2 linked regions of the Anaerobacillus sp. CMMVII genome follow. The protein of the gene in region 1 interacts with the protein of each later gene in a pairwise test. Links are inferred from orthologs where the notes say so. Each region holds a gene or a part of one and is shown on either strand. Other genes may lie near its edges.

Region 1 (6,152 bases):
TCCGGATTTTTTATTCCAGCCTCAGTGTTTGAGGATGGAGACTTAGACCCGCTTTGGAATACATTCACAACGCCGGATCGAAGAATTGCTAAGTTTGATGTGATTTTAGATATTTACCCTTATAGTAACGAAGCAATTCATGTTGTTAGTGAGATTGAAGAGAGAATGCAGATTGCCTTAAAAGGAACGCCATTTGAGGATAGGCGTTTTTCAATCGGTGGCTTAGCCAGTGTCAACCGAGATTTAAAGACTATTTCTGATGAAGATTTCAATCGAACTGCACTCATTATGCTGTCAGGTATTTTCATAGTTCTTGTCTTTTTGTTACGTTCCCTAGTGATGCCTCTATATATTATGACATCATTAATTATCACATATATTGCATCAATGACATTTACGGAAATCATCTTTATCGATATTTTGGGTCACGCAGGAATCAGCTGGGCAGTACCGTTCTTCGGCTTTGTAATGCTGATGGCGCTTGGTGTTGATTACTCGATCTTTTTGATGGGACGCTTTGGTGAATTAGTCAGGGATTTGCCGCTAAAAGAAGCATTGGTTAAGGCCATGGGACAAATCGGAACTGTGATTTTGTCAGCAGCGATTATCCTTGCTGGTACATTCGGTGCGATGATGCCTTCTGGTGTGATGTCGTTACTACAAATTGCCACACTTGTTTTAACAGGATTATTGCTGTATGCCTTTGTCATGTTGCCGTTATTCATTCCAGTCATGGTACAAATGTTTGGAAGTAAAAACTGGTGGCCATTTAAGAGAAAAATATAATTATAGAGAGGCTGTCCCAAAACAAAGTGTCAGACACCGCTAGGCACCGAATATAGACATATGAAAAATCTGTACGTCTATATTTAGTAGGATCCGCGTGGTGTCAGACACTTTTGGGCCAGCCTTTTTTGATGCTACATAAAAAAAGATGTTTAGGCTTGGACGTTGTCGGGAAAAGAAAACTACACTACTTCTTAGGAGGGTGAAGAAAATGAAACAAGAAAAACAAGAAAAACAACAAATTGATGAAATGATCAATGAAGGACTCGGTGGAGGAACGATTGATAATGAGAAAGATAGAAAACAGTTAGAAAATCCAATTTCCAAAAAGAATACTGAGGACACTGATAAAGATCTAAATACAATGACGGCTAATTTTGCCGATATGAAAAAGCTAGGTAAGGAAATGGAAAGTATGGAAACAAAAAAAGAAATCAAAAAACAGGGATTAACGTCTGATCCAATCCAAGAATAGCATCCGCTTTTGCGGGTGTTTTTCTTAAAGATAAGAATGTATAAAATTTCAACGTAATAACTGTCTAGCTCCAAGACACATCGATGAAGTTACTTCATTGCAGGTTTTGCGACGAGTAAACGTAGTGACGCAGGAGCACCGCCCAGCCCCTCGAGGTCAAATAACCTTCGAGAATAAAAGTGAAAGAGCACACTTTTTTTCTCGAAGAACATTTGCTAGTCGGGGCTTAACAGGGCGCTTGCGCTTTTCTTATTACCGAATGAATTGAACGTAATGGTTTCTAAGTTTTACTCATAGTGTTTTCTAACGAAATAACTACAATCAACTCTTTTGGTAAAGTGCCTAGCATGGAAACATATGTTATAGTAATGGGTAGCGAAAGTTTGAAAGGATGTTTTTCATGAAAAAGTAGTTTTATGTGAGAAGCCCTCTGTTGGTAGAGATATTGCCCGAGTGCTTAACTGTTCCAAAAAAGGTGACGGATATTTAGAAGGTCAGGAATATATTGTAACGTGGGCGCTAGGTCATTTAGTGACGTTAGCAGATCCAGAAACGTACGATGATAAATATAAAGCATGGAAGTTAGAGGACTTGCCGATGCTTCCAAAGGAATTAAAGCTTGTAGTAATTAAAAAGACAGGAAAGCAGTTTCAAGCAGTTAAAACACAATTAAATCGCAAAGATGTCAGTGAAGTGATCATTGCGACCGATGCAGGTCGTGAAGGGGAGCTCGTTGCTAGGTGGATTATTGAAAAAGCAAACGTTAAAAAGCCACTGAAACGACTTTGGATTTCTTCAGTTACCGATAAAGCGATAAAAGATGGTTTTAAACAATTAAAGAGTGGTAAGCAATATGAAAACTTATACCATTCAGCAGTGGCCAGATCAGAAGCGGATTGGTTTGTTGGGATTAATGCTACTCGTGTGTTAACAACCAAACATAATGCGCAACTATCATGTGGGCGTGTACAAACGCCAACCATTGCGATGATTGCAAAACGAGAAGAAGAGATTAAGCAGTTTAAGCCAAAAGATTTTTACGGCATTACAGCTCAAACAGATCAAAAACTGAAACTTGTGTGGCAAGACCAAAAATCAAATGATTTGAAAACTTTTGATAAAATGCAAAGTGACGAGCTTTTAAAACAGTTAAAACATCATAAAACAGCTCAAATTATTAGCGTGGAAAAAACAGCAAAAAAAAGTTATGCACCACAACTATATGATTTAACAGAGTTACAACGGGATGCGAATAAAGCTTTTGGCTATTCAGCCAAAGAAACCTTGTCCATCATGCAAAAGCTTTATGAGCAGCATAAAATTTTAACTTACCCAAGAACCGATTCTCGTTTTATTTCTACTGATATTGTTGCAACCTTAAAAGATCGTGTCAAAGCCTGTGGCATAGGACCGTATTCCAAGCCAGCTGCGAAAGTGTTACAGTCATCGATTAAAACAAATAAGTCGTTTGTCGATGATAGTAAAGTTTCGGATCACCATGCAATCTTACCAACTGAGGAGTTTGTTAATCTTACAAAGCTTACGGATAAAGAATGGAAAATCTATGATCTAGTGATTAAACGTTTTTTAGCGGTACTTTCTCCGCCATTTTTATATGAACAAACGAAACTGAAGGCGAAGATTGGTCAAGAAATTTTCATAGCTAGCGGAAAAATCATTCAAGCCCTTGGTTGGAAAGAAGTCTATGAAAATCGCTTTGATGATACTGATGAAGAGGATTTAAAGGATCAACAGCTTCCTGATATCTCTAAAGGGGATCAGCTACCTATCCTTTCAATTACTCAAACGAAAGGGCAAACGAAGCCGCCGGCACCGCTTAATGAAGCAACGTTGCTCTCAGCAATGGAAAACCCTGCAAAATACATGCCTTCTAATGATAAAGAGCTTGCTCGTATGCTTGGGAAAACAGGTGGACTAGGTACCGTAGCGACCAGAGCAGATATTATCGAAAAGCTATTTAACACATTTTTGATTGAAAAAAGAGGTAAAGATATTTTTGTAACATCCAAAGGAAAGCAGCTTCTTGATCTAGCCCCTGAAGACTTAAAATCACCAGCCTTAACTGCTGAATGGGAAATGAAGCTCGAGGCAATTTCTAAAGGTCAGCTTAAAAAAGATACATTTATTAATGAAATGAAAAGCTACGCAAAACTGGTTGTAAATGAAATAAAAAATAGTAAGGAAAAATTCAAGCATGACAATCTAACTGGAAGTAAATGTCCAGAGTGTGGCAAGCCGATGCTTGAGGTGAATGGAAAACGTGGCAAGATGCATGTTTGCCAAGATCGTGAATGTGGCCATAAAAAAACAATCTCACAAACAACGAATGCTAGATGTCCAAACTGTAAGAAAAAACTTGAACTTCGTGGTCAAGGTGAAGGACAAATTTTTGTCTGTAAGTGTGGTCACCGCGAAAAGCTATCGACGTTTACAGATCGAAGAAACAAAGAGAAGAATACAAAAATCTCGAAAAAAGATGTTTCTAAATACTTAAACCAGCAAAAGAAGGCAGATGATGAGCCGTTTAATAATCCTTTTGCTGAGGCACTAGCAAAACTGAAAAAGTAATTATTTAGATGAGGATAGGGGAGTGAAGCTTTGATTCGAAAATGGCTACTCGTTAATGCGCTAACGATTTGTTTAATCGTGGGGTGGAGTTTTTATCAAGGCTCCGACTCCTACTATATTTTATCTGCAAAAATCATTTCGCAAGTAGCATTTGTTTTGTTTTTGGTGAATATCAACATGTATTTCGTTCTACTTTTAATTCGAAAAGGAAAAGATCGAACCGTAAAGGTTAAGCTTGCTAAAATTACAAAAGTGATGATGAAGTACCACATTCCAATTGCAGTTACTGCTGTAGTGCTTATCGTTTTTCATGCGGTGCTGATGATGTCAATCCATACTCTAGGGTTGCAAAACCTGAAAGTAATCAGTGGTGTTTTAGCCTTTATAGTCCTATTGATTTTGCTTTTTAGCGGTGTATTAAGAAAGTTAAAATCTTCAGGGTTTAGAAGGAAATTTCATTATCGTATGGCGTTTATCTTTTTCGGTTTTATCATTGTTCATATTTTTATGATCTAGATTTAACGGATAGAGACATACAGAAAGAAGAAGCAACCATTTGTATACGGTTGCTTCTTCTCTTTTTTTGTAACGCTCTTTTCTAAAATATTGTTGCTACTAGCTTTAGGTCGTAACCAAGCGAATGCTTGGTTCTTCACGCTTAGCGTGAAGCTTTTGAGAATAAATAAGCCATTGGGACAAATAAATTTGTCCCCAAAAGCTTATTTATTCTCAAAAGACGACCTGAAACCAACAAAATTTACGAAAAACAGCCTTTTGTAGACATTTGCTCCTGCGATTACTCGTCGCACAGAAAACCATTGCTCCTGCGGTTACTCGTCGCACAGAAAACCATTGCTCCTGCGGTTACTCGTCGCACAGAAAACCATTGCTCCTGCGGTTACTCGTCGCACAGAAAACCATTGCTCCTGCGGTTACTCGTCGCAAGGAAAACCATTGCTCCTGCGGTTACTCGTCGCACGGAAGAGTGACTGCACCAATTATGAATTCTTCAGCTAAACAGATTATTGTGGTTCATGCTGCATAAGTGAAAAACGATTTATGCGAACCTCCCCCTAATTTAAAAACCTCACATGGCAAATTAAGCCATTTTCAATTTTATAAACAGCAACAACATGTCTTTCTTCAGTAGAACCTCTTGATCCTGTTACCCGTTCTTCGTCAAGAACGTAATTTTCTAAAACAATTCGAGAAACTAGGCGGCAATGTAGATTTGGACTTTCTTCAAAGAGCAGTTCATAACGCTTTCGCATTGCTTCTTTGTTTTCCATTAACACATTCCCCGCACCATCTTCTACAAAACATGTTTCTGCGTAACAGGCCATGAACGCTTCTAGGTCTCTGTTATTGTATGCTTCTAATTGTTTTTGTGCAGGACTTGCAAAATCGATCATATGATAACCCCTAATGTATGTAATCACACTATATTATACACATTCAAGAATAGTTTGTACTAAGAAGACAAAAATAGAAAAAACGAAACAGGAGTTGGCCATGAAAGAAAAGGTAACCAGCCTAAATCACCCTGAACTAGAAGAGAAAATCGCAAGAGAACTTGCAGGTATGACGTTTACTAAAAATTTTCGTTCTCACACTGCTGAGGAATGGTATGTATTCCTCCCTAGTTATTCAGATCCTGAAACAACTGGAGCTGTTGGAAAGGTAATTATTCATTATGACCTACTAGGAAATCGTGATATTTTTATTAACACAACTATTATTTTTGATGACCCTACACTGTATGAGCCTTCGGTATATCCACTTGTTTATGCGATTGCTGACGAATTAGTTAACCGTTTGGTAGGTTTTGCAAATACCCTTCTTTCTGTTCATGCAGGAGCGAACTCTTTTCAAGCTGAATATGTCCGTTAGGAGAAAGATAGCACTTAATTCCTAGTTTATTTCACCATATAACTAGCTTTTTTGTACATACTAAATTTGTGTTTTAGATTCATTTAAATATCGTTATTTTAGGAGTGTTTAGCAATGTACCGTTTATATACACACAATGATTTAGATGGCGTTGGTTGTGGCATAGTGGCCAAGTTAGCTTTTGAAGGGAATGTTGAAATTCGCTACAATTCAGTTATGGGATTAGATTTTCAGGTATCACGATTTTTAGAGAAACCGAAGAAGGATGATTTACTTTTTATTACCGACTTATCAGTAAATGATAGTAACGAAAAAGGGTTAAATGATTATGTAGGAAAAGGTGGAAAGGTCCAATTAATTGATCACCATAAAACAGCTATTCATTTTAATAATTATAGCTGGGCAAATGTTC
Region 2 (5,275 bases), on another replicon or contig:
AAAGAAAGGAGCGCTCCATTAGAGCACTCTCAACTTATTTTTACGCATACTGGGTTAATGAGAAAACCTCATATTTACTTAGTTTTTCACGACCATCTAAATAAGTTAGTTCGATCATAAAAACAATCCCAGCGACAATTCCACCTGATTCTTCTACCATTTTCACTGTTGCTTCAATTGTTCCACCAGTTGCTAAAAGGTCATCTGCAATTAACACACGTTGCCCTGGCTTAATTGCGTCTTTGTGAATAGTAAGAGTATCTTTCCCGTACTCTAAACCATACTCTACTTGAATCACTTCTCTTGGAAGCTTTCCTGCTTTACGAACCGGAACGAACCCTACTTCAAGAGCATAAGATATTGGACAACCTACAACAAATCCACGTGCTTCAGGACCAACGACTACATCGATGTTCTTGTCTTTCGCGAATTCAGCCATTGCGTCGATTGCATGCTTATATACCTCTCCATTTTCCATTAAGGTTGTGATGTCTTTGAAACGAATTCCTTCCTTCGGGTAATCTGGGACAATGGTAATATACTCTTTAAAATCCATCTTCATGTTTCCTCCTAATTGTATAAACGACAAGCTTAAGTAACGAGCTGATAAGAAAAGCGCAGAGCGCCCTGGGTAGCCAAGCAACTTCCTCGAAATACTTCTTCGAGCTTTGCGACGAGTAATCGCAGGAGCAGCGACAAGCAAATGTTCTGACTAGAAAAAAGTGCGTCTTTTCACTTTTTTCCTAGTCAGGTTATTTGACCTCGAGGGGCTGGGTGCCGGAGCTAGACATTACCTATTAAAGTTTTATGCCTTCTTCCTTATAGAAAAGATTTTTTCAAACCATTCTTTTAATTCATTATAAGAAGAATAGTACAAGTCATTTTCTAATTTTGCTTGTTCCTGCTTTCGTTTGTATGTTTTTGAATGATTAAGATCTTTTTTCTCAATATTTGTAGAAAGCGAAATAAGTCCGTTGTTTATTGTAACAAATTCTAAATCAAAAAACACCTTTACCATAAAATCAATTGTGTCAGTAGACCAACCTTTATGTTTTGCTAACTGTGAGCCGTGTTTCTTCAAATCAAATGTTTGTTGCTTTGTTAAGAAACCATAGAACCATTTAAAGTGTTCTCTCGAAGGAATCGTTGTAAAGAAATGATTCTCATTATGATGAAAGATCGGATATATTCTATCTGGTTTTTGATTTCTTGCAAAAACATTTTCTATTTGAGCTTTTTCAAAAGGTAAATCTAAGATAAATACATATTTTCCTGTTAAATCTAGGTTTGGTGTCTCGACATCATAAGGAATATGAACGAATTGATATTTTTCTTCAATATTTAGAGTTTCTATAGTTGTTTCATCAAAGTAGATACAGACAACCTTTTCTGTTGGTAAATGACGGTGTCGTTTAAAACCTCCGCTTCCACGACAATCAAACAATTGCCACTCGTTCACTGCTAGATCATCTAACATTATCTGTGGTTTACAGTTACCATTCCATTCATTTATTGAGAGTGTTCCAACCGCTGAGACTTGTGCTGCTAAAGAGATTTCCTCATATAGATGGCCAAGGTTGAAACCTACACAATCGATAGTGTTCCCATTTTCCTCTAAAAGCATTTTCAAATGGTTCTCTTCACTGCCAATTCTCTTCATTTGTGACAAATTAACACGATCTACCATTACTCGAGGTGTTGGATTACTAACACCAAAAGGAGCAAGCAAACTCATCTCCTCAATGATCGGTATCGTGATATCCGATAAGGAAACTTCAATATCGACATTTGTAATTGGAACATAGTCAGATTCAGTTAAAATTTCACTTGCTAGTACATTCAAACGCGATCTTAATTCTTCTACATCAGCAACTTTCATTGTTAAACCGGCTGCCATTGGATGCCCACCAAAATGTGGAAGAATATCACGAGATTCTGATAAGTTTTTAAACATATCGAAGCCCTCAATACTACGCGCTGATCCTTTAGCTAACCCTTTTTCCTTATCAATCGTCATGACAATTGTTGGCCGGTAGTATTTTTCCACTAGTCTCGAAGCTACAATCCCTATTACTCCGGCATTCCAACCTTCTTTAGCGACAATTAATACTTTATGCTCGTCTAGAGTCTTGTAATGTTCCTCAACCATCTCAATTGCTTCGTTCGCAATTTCGTTGACAATTCCTTGTCTTGTCTTATTTAGCTCATCAATCTCAATTGCCATTTCCTCAGCTAGTAATCGATCCTCACAAACTAACAACTCTACAGCCGGCGTGGCTGAATCAAGTCTTCCAGCTGCATTTATTCTTGGACCAATTCCAAAACCAACATGGTCTGCGTTTAACTCTTTATCAATCATCCCTGTTATTTTTTTTAACGCTTGTAAACCTGGGCGATTTGATTTTTCTAATGCTCGAATCCCTTTTTTCGCAATAAGACGATTTTCATCTACTAATGGGACTAAGTCCGCAATCGTACCAATGACAGCAATGTCTAATAAGTCTTCTGGAGCTTGTCCTAATAAGGCATGAGCTAATTTAAAAGCGACCCCAACCCCAGCTAATCCTTTAAAAGGATATAAACAATCTTCTTGTTTTGGATTTACGATCGTTAACGCATTCGGCAGCACTGGTGGCGGTTCGTGATGATCTGTCACAATAAAGTCCAGACCAATTTCCATTGCCACATTTGCCTCATGAACAGCCGAAATTCCAGTATCAACGGTTATAACTAATGAATACCCTTCAGCCTTCGCTCTTCTTAGTGCAGGCTCATTAGGGCCATACCCCTCAGTAAAGCGATTAGGAATATAAAAGTTAAAATCCGCTTCTAACCGTTTCAGAGTAAGGATCATAACTGCCGTGCTGCTTACTCCATCGGCATCATAATCCCCAAAAATTAATATTTTTTCTTTATTTTCAATAGCTTGCATTATTCGTTCTGTTGCTTGTCGCATTCCCTTCATCAAAAAAGGGTCATGGAACTCCGTTTTTTCTATATATAAGAACTTTCGAGCTTCCTCAACTGAAGTAATCCCTCTGTTTAAAAGTAAATTTGCCACGAGTGGCGATATTTTTAGTTCCGTGACAAACTGTTGTTCTAAGGAATGGCCTCCTCCTTCTACTTTCCATCTTTTCTTCGATCTTAGCATGAAATACCACACCCCTAACCTATATAGTATACAAGAGGTTAGAGAGTGTGGCAATTCATGTTTTTGGATTCGAGTCGCTATTATTATTTTGTATTTTGGCCTGTTCTTTCTTCGTGTTACTACTTTTTCTTTTCAGATCTTCATGCTCTAATTGAAGCTTTTTTAGTTTTGATTTCAGCCCATAAAATTGATATAAACCCACTCCGCCTACCAATAACGCGCCCATTAAAACTGAACTAATAATTACAATCACAAGAGGCCACTGAGCAGTGCCAAACATGTAGTTTACAGTTACTACCTCCATGTTAATTACCGCAAAAATAGTAATTAGTAATGCAACAACCAAACCAAGAATTAACCCCGATTGCCCTCTCAATTGATCAACTCCTTATTAGTTTTGAGTGTTGAGTTTTTTGCAAAGTAGTGCTTCGAAGCATTGCTGTCACAAACTCTAGACTCTACACTCAAAACTCTAAACTACTCTGAAAATGGATTAATGTGGATGCGAACATCTTGGACATGTTCTATTTTTACTAACTCAGCTTTTACTTTTTTGCCAATCGCATGACCTTCTTCAACTGTTATGTGGGGATCAACAGAAATTTTAATATCAATAATAACGTAATGACCATGCTCACGCGCTAAGAATTCGTCGATTTTTAAAACCCCATCGACATTTAAGGCTGTTTCACGCATTTCAACCGTATCCTCATCGTGAAGCACATGATCCAATGCATTGTGAATCGATTGTTTTCCTAGTCCCCAAGCCATTTTTAAAATAAGACCTGCTACAAAAATTCCAGCCAAAGGATCAGCGTAAACTAACCACGGAACGCCAATATAGCCTCCCAATATGGATGCACCAATCCCGATTAAAGCAGCAATTGACGAAAAAACATCAGAGCGATGATGCCAAGCATCTGTTATTAAAGCCTCACTACGATATTTTTTCCCTAACCGGTATTTGTAACGGAACATCAATTCTTTGACAACAATTGAAAAAATAACAGCATAGATGGCAATAATCCCTGGAACCTCAATTGGTTCATTCAAAGATTTAATTGCAGATAGAGCAATTTCGAAACCAACAATAAATAGTAAAACTGCTACTATGATGGCCGCAATGGACTCAGCTTTTCCGTGACCATAGGGATGATCTTCATCTGGTGGTAATTTTGCGGCCCTAACACCGATCAACACTGCGACAGACCCAACCACATCAGAGGCCGAATGGACCGCATCTGCAACTAGCGCTCTACTGCCAGCTAACCAACCAATGACACCTTTAATTAAAGCCAAGATAATATTTCCGATTATCCCTACCCAAGCGGCAAATTGTACTTGTTGATACCGCTCGTCTTTTACATCATTCATTTAATCACCTATTTCTTAATTAGTACCCAATCTAATATGTAGCCAAACCAGAACTTCATGGTATCAAAGAGAAAATAAACCGTGGCTTATTCTCACCACGGTTTAACCTACTACTATTATGCTTCATTCTCAGTTATTTTAAAGCGCTTTTTTTGTAAACTTTTACTTTTCCAAACTAGCCATAATTGTGCTGCAATAAATAGCGATGAATATGTTCCTGCTACCAATCCTACTAGTAAAGCAAAGGAGAACGTACGGATCGCTTCGCCACCAAAGATAAGTAGGGCTGCTGCCGCAAAAACAACTGTTAATACGGTATTAATCGAACGCGCTAACGTTTGGATTAAGCTTTTGTTCACAACTCGTGCTAGATCTTCAAACCCTCTAACCTTCTTTTCGTAGCTTAGATTTTCTCTAATCCGGTCAAAGGTTACAATTGTATCGTTAATGGAGTACCCTACAATTGTCAGGACCGCTGCAATGAACGGCAAGTTCACTTCCATTTGCGTAATACTAAAAATTGTAATAATGAAAAACGCATCGTGAAGTAAAGCAACAATAGCTGCGACACCATATAACAGTTCAAAGCGGATAGTTACGTAGATAACTATACCAATCGATGCAAAGATGACCGAGTAAAAGGCATTCCTTGCAAGTTCACGACCGATCGTAGGTGTTACCGTACTAATATTAGGCTCAGCACCAAATTGTTCATTAAAGTGGCGTTGTACTTTAAGAATTTCGTCTTGA

The links. Proteins that work in one complex are often made in the same cells at the same time.
Region 2: the proteins of H1D32_RS11065 (region 1) and recJ interact in binary tests that used the Escherichia coli proteins (3 or more experiments, as listed by UniProt). The link is inferred for Anaerobacillus sp. CMMVII from one-to-one orthologs.

Annotation. Positions count from the first base shown.
Region 1 is NZ_JACEHK010000008.1:83,267-89,418, forward strand. Bases 1,369-4,277 are described here. They hold H1D32_RS11065 (DNA topoisomerase III), read left to right. Parts: upstream 1,369-1,705; coding sequence 1,706-3,850; downstream 3,851-4,277. Other genes in these bases: H1D32_RS11070 (hypothetical protein), read left to right, coding at 3,881-4,277. Also shown: H1D32_RS11055 (MMPL family transporter), read left to right, coding at 1-786; H1D32_RS11060 (hypothetical protein), read left to right, coding at 998-1,261; more of H1D32_RS11070, read left to right, coding at 4,278-4,366; H1D32_RS11075 (nuclear transport factor 2 family protein), read right to left, coding at 4,924-5,262; H1D32_RS11080 (hypothetical protein), read left to right, coding at 5,363-5,740; H1D32_RS11085 (DHH family phosphoesterase), read left to right, coding at 5,855-6,152.
Region 2 is NZ_JACEHK010000015.1:347,321-352,595, reverse strand. The notes cover bases 479-3,529. They hold recJ (single-stranded-DNA-specific exonuclease RecJ), read right to left. Parts: upstream 3,152-3,529; coding sequence 806-3,151; downstream 479-805. Other genes in these bases: H1D32_RS19005 (LapA family protein), read right to left, coding at 3,207-3,527; H1D32_RS19015 (adenine phosphoribosyltransferase), read right to left, coding at 479-556. Also shown: more of H1D32_RS19015, read right to left, coding at 41-478; H1D32_RS19000 (cation diffusion facilitator family transporter), read right to left, coding at 3,629-4,525; protein translocase subunit SecF, read right to left, coding at 4,642-5,275. UniProt on the Escherichia coli protein: Single-stranded-DNA-specific exonuclease.